DNA from 3 places in the Janthinobacterium sp. 67 genome. Region 1 is predicted to be linked to each of the others. Evidence: predicted binding sites of a transcription regulator. Region 1 holds the regulator's gene; each other region holds the start of a gene.
The links. Region 1 encodes sigma-54, which starts transcription at its own class of promoters, with help from an activator protein. Its sites were predicted from a motif close to TGGCANGNAANCTGCTTT; they were not measured.

Region 1 (3,277 bases):
CAGCGAGGCCATGATGGCTGCCACGGAGCCAGCGCTGAAATGGCGATCCAGCGCCGCGCGCGCCGTGGCCAGGGACGAAACGCCCGCCTTGGCCTGGAACGGCGCCGCCAGGGCCTTGATCGCCACCGGCAAGGCCTCGCCCGGCGTCGATTCGAACAGGTCCAGCAGGGCCCCCACCTGCGCTTCGGGCAGGTAGACATCGGCCAGGCCCGTGTACAGGGCGTCGGCCGCGTTGATCGTCAAGCCCGTCAAGCCCAGGTACAGACCCAGCTGTCCAGCCAGGCGGGACAGGAAATAGCTGCCGCCCACGTCCGGAAACAGGCCGATATTGACTTCCGGCATGGCCATGCGCGTGCGGCCCGTGACGATGCGCAGGCAGTTGCCGGGGCTAGCTTGCGCCACGCCCATGCCCCCGCCCATCACCACGCCATCCATCACGGCAATATACGGTTTCGGATAGAAATGAATCAAATGATTCAAAGCGTATTCTTCCGTAAAGAAATCTTCCAGCAAGGCACTGCCGCCTTGCGGCGTGGCCAGGCCCGCATCGTAAAAGAAACGGATGTCGCCGCCGGCGCACAGGCCCTTCTCGCTGCTGGAGCGGATCACGACGGCGTCCACCTGGGGATCATCGCGCCAGACCAGCAGGGCCGCGCTCAGGGCGCGCACCATGTCCAGCGACAGGGAATTCAAGGCTTTCGGACGGTCGAGCACGATGTGGCCCGTGCGGTTGCGGATGGCAGTCTGGACGAAGTCGCTCATGGCAGGCAGGAAAGAAGTGAAAGTGCAAACATTCTAGCGCCTGCGCGGGGAACATTGCGTTCCGCTGGGCGCAAAAAAGGGCGCAATGTGCGCCCTTAGTTGATCACAACCGGTTGAAAGTCGCAGGCCGCTTAGGCGGGGGCGAATTCTTCTTCCGAGCTGTCTGGCAGATGCTTGATCGCCTCTTTACCGTGCCCTTGCACTTTGGTTTTGTATTTCATCACTTGCCTATCGAGCTTGTCGATCAGGGCATCGATTGCGGCGTACAAGTCTTGCGCCAGGCTTTCCACATAGACGGTCTTGCCACTCAGACGCAGGTTGACTTCGGCCTTTTGACGTTTTTCTTTCTCTTTGAGGTTATCCACGGTCAGAATCACGGCGATATCGATGACTTGATCGAAATGACGTTTCACGCGCTCCAGCTTCGTTTGTACGTATTCACGGATGGCTGGTGTCACTTCGAGATGATGTCCGCTGATGGTGAGATTCATACACACTCCTAAAGATGATCGGGTTCGTGCGGTCCATCGTATCCGGCCCGCAGAGGAACCGAAAAAAACTTACAAACACTTACGCAGGCTCACTGGCGGAATTTTTAATGCTTCCCGGTATTTGGCAACAGTACGTCGCGCAATCACCATGCCTTGTTCCCCCAGCATGTCCGCAATCTTACTGTCGGATAAAGGATTTTTAGGGTCTTCTGCTCCTGTCAGTTGCACGATCAATGCCCGTATCGCCGTCGATGACGCTTCGCCCCCCGCTTCGGTGGCGACGTGGCTACCAAAGAAATATTTCAACTCGAACATGCCGTGCGGGGTCAGCATGTACTTTTGAGTTGTTACCCGCGAGATAGTACTCTCGTGTAAACCCAGTGTATCAGCTATTTCACGGAGCACAAGGGGGCGCATGGCAACGGCCCCATGCGAGAAAAAGTTCTTTTGTCTTTCTACTATCGCCTGTGCCACGCGCAGGATGGTGTCGAAGCGCTGGCGCATATTCTTGATCAGCCACTTGGCTTCCTGCAACTGTGCGCCCATGGCACCTTCGCCCTTGCCCTGCTTGAGCAGGTTGGCGTACATGGCGTTCACGCGCAGGCGCGGCATGACGTCGTTGTTCAGGGTCACTTGCCAGCCATTGCGCGCGCGCTTGACGACGACGTCGGGCACCACGTAATCGGACACGTCAGAGGCGAACACGGCACCCGGATGCGGGTTGCATTGGCGAATCACCGTCTGCGCTTCGCGCAAGTCTTCATCGTCGCAATCGAGGGCTTTTTTCAGCTTGTTGAAATCACGCTGGGCAAACCAGGCCAGGTGCTTTTCCACGATGACGAGGGCCATGCGCCGCGTCACCATGGCAACCTGCGGCAAGCGCTTGATCTGCAGGGCCAGACATTCGGACGCATTGCGCGCGCCCACGCCGGGCGGATCGAAACTTTGCAGCAGCGCCAGGGCCGTGCGCATCTCGTCCGCGTCGATTTCCAGCTCTTCCGGCAGGCGCGCCAGGATGTCGTCGAGCGACTCTTCCAGGTAGCCATTGTCGTCGAGCGCGTCGATGATCAGCTCGACCAGCGCGCGGTCGCGCAATTCGAGCACCGTCACGCGCATCTGCTCCATCAGGTGTTCGCGCAGGGTGCAGTGATGGGCTTCCAGTTGCGGACGGGAATCTTCGTCGTCGGGCGCCTTGCCCCGGCTCGCCTCGCTCCAGTCGCTGTCGCCGCCATCCACGGCGGCCGGGCCCTCGCCCGCCTCGCCGTCAAAGGTTTCCGCTTCAGCCGGCGCCGCGGGCGCCTCCTGGCCTGGCGGCTGGGGCGGCGCTTCGGCCGGCGCGGCCGTCGAACTCAAGGCGCCATCGGACAGCAGGCGCAGCGAACGGTCGAGCGGATCGTCGAGCCGTTCGAGCAGGGGATTGTCCGTCAGCAGTTGCTCTAGTTCCTGGTGCAATTCCAGGGTAGACAATTGCAACAGGCGTATCGATTGCTGCAACTGCGGCGTCAGTGCCAGGTGCTGCGAGGTGCGCAGCTGCAATGATTGTTTCATTGGCTCACATACGGAAGTGTTCGCCCAGATAGACCCGGCGTACCGACTCGTTCGCGATGATGTCGTCGGGGCGTCCCGACGCCAGCACCGAGCCCTGGTTGATGATGTAGGCACGGTCGCAAATACCCAGCGTCTCGCGCACATTATGATCGGTGATGAGCACGCCGATATTGCGCTCCTTCAAGAAGCGCACGATGCGCTGGATCTCGATCACGGCGATCGGATCGACACCGGCGAACGGCTCGTCAAGCAGCACGAAACGGGGATCGGTGGCCAGCGCGCGGGCGATTTCCACGCGGCGGCGCTCGCCGCCCGACAGGGACAAGGCCTGGTTCTCGCGCAACTTTTCAATCTGCAAGTCGGCCAGCAATTTATCCAGACGTTCCTCGATCTCGGCCTTCTTCAGGGGGCGGCCTTCGACGGTCTGGATTTCCAGCACGGCGCGGATATTGTCTTCCACCGTCAGCTTGCGGAAC
Region 2 (3,277 bases), 2.9 Mb from region 1:
CCACCAGTTCCACGGTGCGCTGCTGGCCCGGTTCGAAGCGCACGGCGGTGCCGGCCGTGATGTTCAGGCGCATGCCGTAGGCGCGCCAGCGCTCGAACGCCAGCGCCGGGTTGACTTCAAAAAAGTGGAAGTGCGAGCCGACCTGGATCGGCCGGTCGCCCCGGTTGGCCACCACCACGGTGGCCGTGGCGCGCCCGGCATTCAAGCTGATTTCGCCTTCTTCCAATTGGTATTCGCCTGGGGTCATGAGGGGCTCCTTCTCAAAAAACTACGGTATCGGGTGGTGCACGGTCACCAGCTTGCTACCATCGGGGAAGGTCGCTTCCACCTGGATGTCGGGGATCATCTCGGCGATGCCGTCCATGACGTCGGCGCGCGAGAGTATCTTCGTGCCGTCCGACATCAGCTGCGCCACCGACTTGCCATCGCGCGCGCCTTCCATGATGGCCGCGCTGATCAGGGCCACCGCTTCCGGATAATTCAACTTCAAGCCGCGCGCCAGGCGCCGTTCGGCCAGCAGCGCGGCCGTAAAAATGAGCAGCTTGTCTTTTTCGCGGGGAGTCAGGTCCATGTTTTTCCTTGTGATTCCTTGCTTGTTCAAGTGTTCCAGATGCGGGGCACGACGGCGTCGCGTCCCAGCATGGCGGGGCGCAGCAGCTGCCAGGCGGCCAGCATGACGCGGCGCGCCGCCTCGCTGTCGCCGCACAGCAGGCGCACCACCACCAGCGATTTCATGTGCGTGGCGCCAAACGCGGCGCCGGCCGGCACGCCGATCCCGCGCACGGCCGCCAGCACGGCGGGCGTAACTTGCGTGCCGACGGCGATCAGGGTGGCGCACACCGTGTGGCCCGCCAATCCCAGCGGGCTGGCCATCAGCGCGCCGCCGGCCGCCAGCACGCCCTGTTCCCACCACAGCAGCTTGCCGCCGCGGCGGATCTGCACCTGCTGATCGATGCTGCCCGTGTTGAAAACTTCACCCGAGGCGCTGCGCCCCAGGCAGACGATGTCGCAGCCGATGTAGCTGGCGTCGGGCGCCAGTTCCACCTCGTGGCGCAGGCGCACGCAGGCCTGGTCGAAGAAAATGCTTTCCTGCGGCAGCCACTCGATGGCCGCGCCGCTACCGGCGCGCAGCACGACGTGCTGGCCCGAGACATGCCCGTTGGCGCGGTACCATTTGGCCGCGCCCGGCGACGTGAGCAAGGCGCGCGCGCCCTCGCCCACTGTGGCGTCGACGGCCAGCTGGTCGCCGCCCACCACGCCGCCGGGCGGGTGGATGATGATGGCGTGGCAGACGGCGTCGCCTTCCGGGTACAGGGGCTTTTGCACGCGCAGGGGGCCGCTGTGCGTGCGCTCGACGAGGCGGCTGACGCCATCGTGAAGCGCAAAACCCAGGCGCAGCTGCGCCTGCCAGGCGCTATGCGTGCTGGCTGGTGAAGGCGTGGCTGGATGGGGTCTGTCTGGCATGCGTGGCAATCGCGTAAATAAGCGATTACCTAAGCAGGATATGTGCCAGCGTCAGGGGAAGGAAACGTGAGAATCGCGCACCGCGCTGCAGCGGACGCACCGGCATGGTGCATCGGCCGCACCGCGGTATTTAGGTCGCGGCCAGGGTGCGCCGTTCGCGCAGCAAGGCCGTGAAGGCATCCGCGGCCAGCGGACGGCTGAAATAATATCCCTGCATTTCATCGCAGCCGTGTTCCGTCAGGAAGTCGACCTGTTCGCGCGTTTCCACGCCTTCGGCGATGACGCGCATGTCCAGGTTGTGCGCCAGCGAGATGACGGAGCGGGCGATGGCCGCGTCGCTGCTGCTGGTGGTGACGTCGTCGACGAAGGATTTGTCGATTTTGAGCACGTCGATGGGAAAGCGTTTCAGGTAACCGAGGCTGGAATAGCCGGTGCCGAAGTCGTCGAGCGAAATGCCCACGCCGATATCCTTCAGGCGCGTGAGGGCCGCCACGGCCTTGTCCGGGTCGCCCATCACCGTGCTTTCCGTGATCTCGATGCCCAGGCAAGCGGGCGCGATGCCGTATTTGCGCAAGGCCGCCTCGACGAAGGGCACCGTGCGGTCCTGCGCGAACTGCTTGCCGGACAGGTTGACGGCCACCTTGATGCTGCCCAGGCCCGCGTCGTGCCAGGCGCGGATTTGCGCGCACACGCTTTCGAGCACCCATTCACCGATGGCCGTGATCAAACCGTATTCCTCGGCCAGCGCGATGAAGAGGCTGGGCGGCACCTTGCCCAGCACGGGGTTATCCCAGCGCAGCAGGGCTTCCGCACCCAGCAAGGCGCCCGTGCGCAAGCACATCTGCGGCTGGTAGTGCACGTCGAATTCATCGCGGCCGATGGCGCCGCGCAGCTGCTGCTGCATGGCCAGGCGGGCGCGGATATCGCTGCCCATGCGCTCCGTGAAGAAGGCGTAATGGTCGCGTCCCATTTCCTTGGCGCGCACGAGGGCCGTGTCGGCGTGGCGCAGCACGTCGTCGAGACTGTCGCCATCGGCCGGGCACATGGCGATGCCGATGCTGGTCGTCAGGGCCAGGCGTTCGCCATCGACGCTCAATTCTTCGCGCAAGCCGGCCAGGATGGTTTGCGCCAGCCCCAGGGTGCGTCCCAGCAGGGCATCGTCCTGCAGCAGGATCTGGAATTCGTCGCCGCCCTGGCGCACCACCGTGTCGCCCTCGCGCACGCAGCCGGACAGGAAACGCGCCACCACTTGCAGCGCCTTGTCGCCGACGGCCTGTCCATGCGAATCGTTGATGTTCTTGAAGCGGTCCAGGTCCAGGCACATCAGCACCACCTGCTGGCCGTCGCGCACGGCGTTCGCGCGCGCCTGTTCGAAGCGCTCGCGCAGCAGCACGCGGTTCGGCAAGCCCGTCAGCGCATCGTGGTAGGAGAGGAAGTCGATCAGGTGCTGCTCGGCCTTGCGCTCGCTGATGTCGAGGAAGACGCCGATGTAGTTGACGACGGCGCCATCGGGGCCGTGCACGGTGGAGGCGCTGAGCAGGCAGGGATAGGTGTCGCCGCTCTTGCGCCGCGTCTGCACCTCACCCGACCAGCAGCCGCTGCTGCGCAAGCCCTGGCGCATGGCCTGCAGCACCGCTTCGCCCGTGTGTTCGGCGTGCAGGCGCAGGATGTCCGTACCCACCACTTCCGGCGCCGCGTAACCGGTGATGCGTGTAAAAGCGGGATTGGCCGTGACGATGACGCCCGATGCATCCGTGATCAGGATGGCGTCCTGCGTCGCTTCGAAGACCTGGCCCGACAGGCGCAGCAACTC
Region 3 (3,277 bases), 480 kb from region 1:
TAGCGTTGTTTGAAAGGATTGGCTACGCCCAGTTTGCTGATGTCTGCGAGATTCATGTCGTCCTCTATCGGGTTAATTAGAATGGAATTACTGTAATTAAAATCAAACGTCCTGGTACAGATGGGGTGAGTACACGGAGTCTTCCGCAAATGCCGTGCCAGCTCGCCATCCCACTACAAACTTAGCCGCTTTTCCCCTTGTTACAAGGGCGTGGCGTCAATACCGGTGTGCTTTTCAGCGCATGTCCGGGCTTGAGCCGCTGCACAATGGAACAGGTGTACCAGACTGGAACACCTGGTCCTGTGCCACTAGCGAATCACCACGCCCCATGGCAACTCACCCACTGCAATATCGGCTACCTTGCGCGCGCTGGCCGTGTTGATGACGGACACGCTGTTCGAGCGGCCATTGGCCACGTACAGCTTGGCGCCGTCTGGCGTGATGGCCATATTCCACGGGCGCTTTCCGACGGGAATGGTGGCCGTCACCTTGTTGCTGGCCGTATCGATCACCATTACCGTGCCGTCCGTGCCATTCGAGACATACACTTGCTTGCCGCCGGGATGGACCACGATGCCATTGGCATTTTTTCCAGCGGGAATGGTGGCAATCGCCTTGCGCGCGGCCATGTCGATCACGTAGACGGCATTGACCAGTTCGCACGCCACGTAGGCGCGGCCCGAGTCCGGACTGAAGCCGATGCCGCGCGGACGCAGCCCAACGGCGACGGACGCCACCTGGCGGCGCTGCGCCACGTCGATGACATCGACTTGTTCGGCCTCTTCCGCGCTGACCAGCAGCCAGCGCCCATCGGGGCTGAAGACGGCATGTTCCGGGTTGCGTCCCTGTACCTTGATATCGGCGAGCAAGCTGCCCGTCTGGCCATCGAGCAAGGCCACGCTATTGTTTTCCTCGACGGCCACGGCCACGTGACTACCATCTTGCGAGGCGCTGACGCCTTCGGGCGACTTGCCCAGCGCCACCCTGCGCAGGGGCGTGCCGCCAGCGTTATCGATCAGCAGCAAGGCGCTGCTGGCGGCGTCCGTGACAAACAATTGCCGCCCGGTGGGGTCGGCGGCGATGCCGCGCGGACGCTTGCCGGCTGCAATCTGGCGCACGACCTGGTCGGTCGCCGTGTCGATCACGCTCAAGGTGCCCGATTTTTCATTGGGAACATAGGCAAATGGAGCAGCCTGGAGGGCGCTGCTGGCGAGCGCAGGCAGCAGCCAGCACACCTGGCGCAAGCGCGAGAAGAAGTTGGGCATAATCACCTTTCGATGGCAAAACACAGGAAAAGCGCGCGGCATCGGCGCATCTGAACATTGCTGTATGCAAACGCCGTGCCACTGACACGCGTATAATTTCAGCCCACCAATGGAGACATGGCAGGCATATTGCTTGATACAACGATGCAGACCTGCGCCGCGCACGCGACCAAAGCAGGCTTTTATTCACATTGGAGAATCCGCATGCAGCACCGTTTCCGCCTGAACACCATCGCCAGCTTGTTTGTCGCCGGCAGCGCTACCCTCGCCCCCCACGTCTTTGCCGCCGAGGCAGCTGCCCCGGCCAACGGGCAACTGATGGATACGGTGGTCGTCAGCGGCAGCCGCATTGCCCATCCCAGCCAGGAAGTGCCGGCCTCGATCGACGTCGTTGACAGCGCCCGCATCCAGGATGGCCAGATCCGCGTGAACGCGTCGGAAGCGCTGGCCGCCGTGCCGGGTCTGGTGGTGCAAAACCGCCAGAACTACGCGCAAGACTTGCAAATCTCGTCGCGCGGCTTCGGCGCCCGCTCGGCCTTTGGCGTGCGCGGCGTCAAGCTGATCAGCGACGGCATTCCCGCCAGCATGCCGGATGGCCAGGGCCAGGCCGCCACCTTCAACCTCGATACGGCCGAGCGCATCGAAGTGCTGCGCGGACCGTTCTCCGCCATCTATGGCAACCACTCGGGCGGCGTGATCCAGCTGTTTTCCAAGGATGGGCAAAATCCCCCATCCGTCGAGCTGAACGTGACGGGCGGCAGCTTCGGCACCAGCAAGGTCGACCTCTCGGCCCAAGGCCAGGCAGGCGGTATCGGCTACGTGCTCGACGGCTCGCGCTTCCGCACCGACGGTTTCCGCGACCACAGCGCCGCCGCGCGCGAACAGGCGTTCGGCAAGATCACCGTCAAGCCGACGAATGACAGCAAGCTGACCATCGTCGCCAACAGCCTGCACCAGGGCAATACGCAAGATCCGCTGGGCGCCTCCTGGGCCACGTTTGCCCGCGATCCGCGCGCGGGAGAAATCGACACGACGGATACGCAAAACCCGAAGCGCACCCTGGCCGAGCGCTACAACACCCGCAAGAGCATCGACCACCAGCAAATCGGCGCCACCTATGAACAGTCGTTCGGCGACGACCGCCTGCACGTGACGGCCTACGGCGGCAACCGCGACGTGATCCAATACCAGGCATTTACCAAGGGTTTCCAGGCGCCGGCCAGCCATTCGGGCGGCGTGGTCGACTTCCAGCGCGAGTTCTACGGCATCGACACCAACTGGCTGCACGTGAACCAGCTGGCCGGCGGCAAGCTGAGCACCACCATCGGCATCGATTACGGCCGCTCCAGCGATGACCGCACCGGCTATGAAAATTACATCGGCAATACCTTTGGCGTGAAAGGCAAGCTGCGCCGCGACGAGCAGGATGTCGTCTCCAGCCTCGATCCGTATATCCAGACGGAATGGCAAAGCGGAGCGTGGCTGCTCAGCGCAGGTGTGCGCTACAGCAAGATGAAAGTGTTGGTCAACGACCGCTATCTCGGCAATGGGAACGACAGCGGCAGCCTGGAGTTCAGCCACACGACACCGGTGCTGGGCTTGCTGTACAAACTGACGCCGGACGTCAATGTGTACGCCAGCGCCGCCCGCGGTTTCGAAGCGCCCACCCTGAATGAACTGTTTTACTCGGGCACGGGCGGCGGCTTCAATTACCAGCTGAAACCGGCCACCAGCACCAACCTGGAAGCGGGCATCAAGGCGAGGATCAACCACAACACGCACGTCAATGCGGCCGTGTTCCAGATCAAGACCAACGACGAGCTGGTGGTCGACAGTTCCAGCGGCGGGCGTACCAGCTACCGCAATGCGGGTAAGACCTTGCGCCAGGGTATGGAAGTGTCGCTCGAATCCAGCCTGCCATATGGTTTCACGACAAAAGTGGCGCTGACCAGCCTGCACGCCGTGTATGACCAGGCGTTCGGCGCCGTGCGCGAAGGCAGCCGTTTGCCGGG

Region 2: a site for sigma-54 is predicted at 1,495-1,512, ahead of CLU90_RS08070 (urease accessory protein UreD). Genes of this name have one in related genera too.
Region 3: a site for sigma-54 is predicted at 1,329-1,346, ahead of CLU90_RS23135 (beta-propeller fold lactonase family protein). Genes of this name have one in related genera too.

Annotation. Positions count from the first base shown of each region.
Region 1 is NZ_PGES01000001.1:4,656,315-4,659,591, reverse strand. Features, by position in the region: gene CLU90_RS20900 (enoyl-CoA hydratase/isomerase family protein) at 1-762, opposite strand, end outside; gene hpf (ribosome hibernation-promoting factor, HPF/YfiA family) at 894-1,253, opposite strand; gene CLU90_RS20890 (RNA polymerase factor sigma-54) at 1,323-2,801, opposite strand; gene lptB (LPS export ABC transporter ATP-binding protein) at 2,806-3,277, opposite strand, start outside.
Region 2 is NZ_PGES01000001.1:1,800,261-1,803,537, forward strand. Features, by position in the region: gene CLU90_RS08060 (urease subunit beta) at 1-247, opposite strand, end outside; gene CLU90_RS08065 (urease subunit gamma) at 269-571, opposite strand; gene CLU90_RS08070 (urease accessory protein UreD) at 598-1,464, opposite strand; gene CLU90_RS08075 (two-component system response regulator) at 1,595-3,277, opposite strand, start outside.
Region 3 is NZ_PGES01000001.1:5,137,040-5,140,316, reverse strand. Features, by position in the region: gene adh (aldehyde dehydrogenase) at 1-56, opposite strand, end outside; gene CLU90_RS23135 (beta-propeller fold lactonase family protein) at 309-1,265, opposite strand; gene CLU90_RS23130 (TonB-dependent receptor family protein) at 1,470-3,277, shown strand, end outside.